Linked DNA regions of Breoghania sp. L-A4. The protein of the gene in region 2 interacts with the protein of the main gene of each other region in a pairwise test. Links are inferred from orthologs where the notes say so. Each region holds a gene or a part of one and is shown on either strand. Other genes may lie near its edges. The genes, in order: hfq and rho.

Region 1 (3,272 bases), 2.5 Mb from region 2 along the record:
CGATCCCGAGAAGGCGCTGGGCCGTACCAATCGCAAGTTTCGGCGCCGCTTCGCGCACATCGAGACCCGCGCACGCGCCGACGACCGCGGCCTGGAGGCCATGAGCCTCGACGACATGGAAGCCTTGTGGCAGGAGGCAAAGCGCATCGAACGCGGCGGCGATGCCCCCGCGGCCGTCAGCACCTCGGACACATGACCCTCACGCGACCATCTGACCCTTGAAGCGCGCCCGGAATACCTCGGAAATCTTGTCGGGCACCCGGACAGTCAGCATGATGTCTCCGCCATCCGCTTCCTCGCGGTCGAGCACTTCCGCGCTGCGATAGATCCAGGCAAGCGAAGCGCCATCACTGGACGACAGCGTGAGCGAGACGATTTCGCGCTCCCGCGTCATGATGGTCTCGATGCGGGCGAGAAGATCATCGACGCCCTCGCCTGTCACGGCGGAGAGCGCAACGGGCCCTTCCCGTCGGCGTTCCTCGCCAGCAGGCTCGCCCGGTGTTCCGGCTCGAGGAGGTCGATCTTGTTCCACACTTCGACGATTCGGGTCTTTTCTGAAACGCCAAGCCCCAGAAGCTGCAGCGTATGTTCCACGTCGGCGGCCTGGGCGGCGGTGTCCTCATGCGCGATGTCGCGTACATGCAGCACCAGATCGGCCTCAAGCACCTCTTCAAGGGTTGCCCGGAACGCCGCGACCAGATGTGTCGGCAGATCGGAGATGAAGCCGACGGTATCAGACAGGATGATTTCCACGCCGTGCGGCAAGGTAATCCGGCGCAGGGTCGGGTCCAGCGTGGCGAACAGAAGATCCTTGGCGAAGACCGTGGATTCCGTCAAGCGATTGAACAGACTTGATTTTCCTGCATTGGTGTAGCCGACGAGCGCCACCACCGGTTGCGGAACCTTCTTGCGTGCCGAGCGGTGCAGATTGCGGGTGCGGCGCACCTGCTCGAGCTCGCGCTCCAGCTTGCTGATGCGTTCCTGAATGAGGCGGCGATCCGCCTCGATCTGGGTTTCACCGGGCCGCCGACAAATCCAAGGCCGCCGCGCTGGCGCTCAAGGTGCGTCCAGCTGCGCACCAGCCGGCTCTTCTGCCAATTGAGATGCGCAAGCTCCACCTGCAGCCGTCCCTCACGGGTGCGGGCGCGCTCGCCAAAAATTTCCAGGATAAGCCCGGTACGGTCAACGACCTTGGCGTTCCATGCCTTCTCGAGATTGCGCTGCTGGATCGGCGTCAGCGCATGATCCACCACCACAAGGTCAACACCCTCGGCCGCGATGAGGCCTTCGAGTTCCTTCACCTTGCCTGTGCCGAACAAGGTCGCCGGACGGACCGTCGAGATACGCACGATGCCGGCGTGACGAATGTCAAGATCGATCGCCAGCGCAAGGCCGATCGCTTCCTCGCGTCTGGCTTCGGCGGTTCGGATGGGAACGGCGGCGGTCGCGGGAAGACTGCCGTCCGTGCCCTCCCCCTTGGCGATCCGTCTGGATTTCTGAAGATCGCGGCGTGGCAGCACGGGCACGATCACGAGCGTACGCGTCCGTTCGGTGGCTGTCAGATACGAGCCATCGTCCTGGCGCTCCGGCTCATGCCCCAGGTCTTCGCGTTCGTCCCGGTCGTCCCCCGGTCTATGGGTTTCAATTAGCTGACCGCCTTTTCAGCCTCTTCATCAGCGGGATCAAAGAGTTGAACCGGCTGATTCGGCATAACGGTGGAAATCGCGTGCTTGTAGACCAACTGCGAGTGACCATCGCGGCGCAACAAGACGCAAAAGTTATCGAACCAGGTCACAACGCCCTGCAGCTTAACACCGTTGACCAGAAATATCGTCAGCGGAGTCTTGCTCTTACGTACATGATTGAGAAAAGTATCTTGAAGATTCTGAGCTCGGTCAGCCATGTTTCTTTTTGTCCTGTATCAGCGAACGCCGCCGCTGCGTTCTACCGCATTTTATCGATCACCGGACACCGCCGTCAAACGCATTGATTTCACAGGGAAACTCCGTTGTCGAGGAACGTCGGTCCCGGTGCTGCCTCTACTCAATACGTGCCGAAAGCGTCCTGAAGATTCACAATTCGTTATAGAGGAATTTTTTCGCATTGCGAATGGAACGAGCGTCGTAGTGCCGTCCCAGCCGGTGCAGGATTTTCGGAGCAAAGGCACTGTGATTCCAGACTATATCGCGCCCAATTCGTGCCCTGCGACAGTAACAAGCGCCGGAACGGCCGCCGCGCAATCTCTGGAAGCTGACGATCCAAGCGTTCGTCAATCCACCTTCAGGCACCAATTCGGTGTTGTCAACAAACCTGACCAAGGTTGCACCGCTCTTCCTAGCCTTATGTCAAATTGTGAGATTTTCGTTCTGTGCGAGAGGTTTGCCCCTGTGCATCGACGCATCAGCGGCGCAGCCAGTACGTGTGGTTGGCCGCTGCAAACAGGGCGAGAACTTCGATCCGGCCGAGAATCATGATCGTGCAAAGGATCATCTTGGACGGACCGTTGAGCGCCGCGTAGGCCGGCCAGGCCTCGGCTCCCACGGCAAGCCAGCCGTTGGGATAAAGCGGGCCGATGTTCGAGAACGCCGCAATCGAGGCCACCAGGGCGCCCTCGTAGTCGATGTCCTCAAGCGCAAGGGCCAGCGAGCCAAACGCCACGACGACGATGGACGCGGAAAAGAAGCTCCAGATCGCCTTCATGAGCTGGATGTCATAGACTTGGCTGCCGAATTGCGCCGAGCGGATACCGTGCGGATAGACCAGCCGCCCGAGCTCTCGGTAGGCTTGGACCAGCATGCCGCCGAGGCGGTAATGTTTGAGACCGCCCGCGGTCGAAAACGTCCCCCCGCCCACCAGGGCGATGAACATCACCAGGGTCAGCGGCAGCACCGCAAAGCCGCCATGGCGCACCTCGAAGCCGGTCGTCGAGACGAGTGACGCGGCCGTGAACAACCCTTCGCGCAACGCGGTCAAAGGGCTCAGGACATCGACGGACCCGGCGGCGCGGAACAGCGTCAGCGCATACATCAGCCCCACAATCCCGGCGAGAGCCATCACCGAGTAGCTCTCCCTGTGCCGGGCCAGCAACTGGCGCCGGTTGGTCAGCAGCATGCGCTGCCAAAGGATACTGCTGGCGCCGAGCAGCATGAAGATGATCATCGCAATCTCCGCGAACGGGTTGCCGTAATCGGAAATATTGCCGTCGATTGGCACGAAGCCGCCCGTGGATACGGTGGCCAGCGCCAGACAGAGCGCGTCGATTGGCGGGATGC
Region 2 (3,251 bases):
GGCGCGCAATCTCGTGCTGCAGCGGGTGACGGACACGACACACCTCCCCGACAGGCATCCCGCGAAGGGCAAGCAGGCGGACGTGGGAAGGACCACCGTCTATGTCTGCCGCGGCGAGAGCTGCTCCCTGCCGGTAACCGACGCCACCAGTCTGAGGCCTCTGCTCGGGTGATGGACCCGGGCTTGTGCACGTGGGGTCAGACTAAGCGTTCCTGAGCGCTGGTACGTCCCACACCCTCATTGTCATCCCGGGCGCGGTGCAGCGTGCAAGCGGTGCGCCGCAGACCCGGGACCCCGAAATACCCACAACGACCAAGCATCCTCACGCCACACGTCAGGCCCGCGCCAGAAACCCTTGCCGCCAGTCCGCCGCGCTGAGCCGGTACAGCACGTGCCGCTTCAAGGTGTGATCGTCGGCAATCGCGGGATGATCGAAATCGGAATCAGCGTCGTGGCGCATCCCCAGCCGCTGCATCACCGCGCGCGAACGGTGGTTGTCGGCACTCGTGAAGGACACGATTTCGAGCAATCCCAAGGTTTCGAAGCCGAATCGAAGCCATGCGGATCCGGCTTCGCTCGCAAAACCCCGTCCCCATGCGGAGCGGACCAGTCGCCAGCCGATTTCAACGCAAGGTTCGAAGGCCAGCGCCGGCTTGAAGGCCGGACGGTGCAGCCCCGCGAAACCGAGAAACTCTCCGGACTGTTTGAGCTCGATGGGAGCGAAACAGAATCCATCGATTTGCATGCGGCGGGCGGCGCGCTCGAGCAGTTCACGGCTTTCCTGTGGCGTCAGAAGGGATGGAAAAAATTCCATCACATGCGCGTCCGCGTTCATGGCCGCGAGCGCGAACACATCGCTGCTTCGCCACGGACGCAAGATCAGACGGCTAGTCTCCATAATGGGGATCATAACGAATCACCTGGATTGCCGTCGGTCGGGAGGAACCGACAAAAAAGCGCCGGACGAGAACCGCCCGGCGCTTGAATGTTTCATGTGAATCCGACGATTTCGCGTCGGATGTCGACAGGGCCGCGGAACGGATCCGAATCCATCCCGCAAGCGCGACCGTCAGGTGTTCATGCTGTCGAAGAATTCCTCATTGCTCTTCGTCTGGCGCAGCTTGCCGAGCAGGAATTCGATCGCGTCCACGGTCCCCATCGGGTTGAGGATCCGGCGCAGCACATACATCTTCTTGAGCTGATCGGGCGAAACCAGAAGCTCTTCCTTACGGGTGCCGGAGCGCTGGATATCGATCGACGGGAAGATGCGCTTGTCGGCAACCTTGCGGTCGAGAATGATTTCCGAGTTGCCCGTGCCTTTGAACTCTTCAAAGATCACTTCGTCCATGCGCGAGCCGGTATCGATCAGCGCGGTCGCGATGATCGTCAGCGAGCCGCCTTCCTCGATGTTACGCGCGGCACCGAAGAAGCGCTTCGGCCGCTGCAGCGCATTGGCGTCCACACCACCGGTCAGCACCTTGCCCGAAGACGGCACCACGGTATTGTAGGCACGGCCAAGACGAGTGATGGAATCGAGCAAAATGACCACGTCGCGGCCGTGCTCCACCAGACGTTTGGCCTTCTCAATAACCATTTCAGCCACCTGCACATGCCGCACCGCCGGCTCGTCAAAGGTTGAGGACACGACCTCGCCCTTCACCGTGCGCTGCATGTCGGTGACTTCTTCCGGCCGCTCATCGATGAGCAGCACGATCAGGTAGCACTCGGGGTGATTGGTGGTGATCGCCTTGGCGATGTTCTGGAGAAACACGGTCTTGCCGGTGCGCGGCGGCGCGGTGATCAGTCCGCGCTGGCCCTTGCCGAGCGGCGTGGTCAGATCGATCACCCGGGCGGACAGATCCTTGATCGTCGGATCGTCGACTTCCAGGCGGAAGCGTTCATCGGGATACAGCGGTGTCAGATTGTCGAAATGGATCTTGTGACGCATCTGCTCGGGATCTTCGAAATTGATCATGTTGACCTTGAGCAGCGCGAAATAGCGTTCGCCTTCCTTGGGCGAACGGATCTCGCCTTCGACCGTGTCGCCCGTTCGCAGCGAAAACCGCCGGATCTGGGAAGGAGACACGTAAATATCATCGGGTCCAGGCAGATAGTTGGCGTCCGGAGAGCGCAGGAAGCCGAAGCCGTCCTGCAAAATCTCGACGACCCCCTCACCGATAATGTCCACGTCCTGGAGAGCCAGCTGCTTCAGGATCGCGAACATCAGCTCCTGCTTGCGCATGGTGCTGGCGTTTTCGACGTCCAGTTCCTCGGCGAAGGAGAGCAATTCGGTCGGAGATTTGGATTTCAGATCTTGGAGTTTCATTTCCCGCATGGATTGGGTCTTTGCGTGTTCGCCACCGAAGGGCGTCAGAAGAGGAGAAATAAGTGGGGGATATACAGATCTTGGACCGATCGTCTAACCGGTGCGACGCCTCACATTAATCAACGCCGGGCGCCCGTCTGCAAGAAGTGGGGTAGGCGGGAACATAGACAGTTTCTTCCGCCGCGACAAGAGGTGTTCCACGGTCAAATCGCAGTTTTAAATGCAGCAATTTCAATTGCTTCACATCTAAAACGGTTTCAGCACCACAAGCAGCACGATCGCCACCATCGCCAGGGTCGGGACTTCGTTGATGATTCGGAAATAGCGTCCCGAATGCTTGTTCTCGTCGCGGGCGAACTTTTTGACGTGGCCGGCCAGCACTCCGTGCAGGCCGCTCAGCCCAGAACGAACGCCAGTTTGGCGTGAAGCCAGCCGTCGCCGAAATAGCCGTAGCCATAGGCCACGCTCAGCCCGAACACCCAGCTGGCGATCATCGCCGGCGTCATGATCGCCTTCAAGAGCCGTCGTTCCATCACCTTGAAGGTTTCCGATTGCGCCGAACCAAGCACGCAATCCGCGTGATAGACCATCAGTCGCGGCAGGTAGAACATTGCGGCCATCCAGGAGATAACCGCCATGATGTGCAGCGCCTTCAGCCAGAGATAGAGATCGTCCATCACGCTATCCTTCGCGATTCCGCTGAGGCAGCAGAGGCGATCAACGCGGTTTCGCCGCCCGCACCCGCGCGATCATCTGCTCCACATGTTCGACCGACGTCTGCGGCACGATTCCGTGTCCCAGGTTGAACACCAGCGGCCCGTCGCCGAGCTCCTCGAGAATCCGGTCGACGCCCTCATCGAGCGCCGTACCCCCGGCCACCAGCCGCATGGGGTCGAGATTGCCCTGTACCGGCACGATTGTCTGG

Evidence for each region.
Region 1: the proteins of rho (region 2) and hfq interact in binary tests that used the Escherichia coli proteins (3 or more experiments, as listed by UniProt). The link is inferred for Breoghania sp. L-A4 from one-to-one orthologs.

What each region holds. Positions count from the first base shown.
Region 1 is NZ_CP031841.1:2,632,248-2,635,519, reverse strand. Bases 275-3,225 are described here. They hold hfq (RNA chaperone Hfq), read right to left. Parts: upstream 1,904-3,225; coding sequence 1,646-1,903; downstream 275-1,645. Other genes in these bases: D1F64_RS12060 (potassium transporter TrkG), read right to left, coding at 2,401-3,225. Outside these bases: mazG (nucleoside triphosphate pyrophosphohydrolase), read left to right, coding at 1-196; more of D1F64_RS12060, read right to left, coding at 3,226-3,272. UniProt on the Escherichia coli protein: RNA chaperone that binds small regulatory RNA (sRNAs) and mRNAs to facilitate mRNA translational regulation in response to envelope stress, environmental stress and changes in metabolite concentrations.
Region 2 is NZ_CP031841.1:102,273-105,523, forward strand. The notes cover bases 203-3,132. They hold rho (transcription termination factor Rho), read right to left. Parts: upstream 2,336-3,132; coding sequence 1,070-2,335; downstream 203-1,069. Other genes in these bases: D1F64_RS00485 (GNAT family N-acetyltransferase), read right to left, coding at 335-853; hemE (uroporphyrinogen decarboxylase), read right to left, coding at 3,044-3,132. In the rest of the region: D1F64_RS00480 (thioredoxin domain-containing protein), read left to right, coding at 1-172; more of hemE, read right to left, coding at 3,133-3,251. UniProt on the Escherichia coli protein: Facilitates transcription termination by a mechanism that involves Rho binding to the nascent RNA, activation of Rho's RNA-dependent ATPase activity, and release of the mRNA from the DNA template.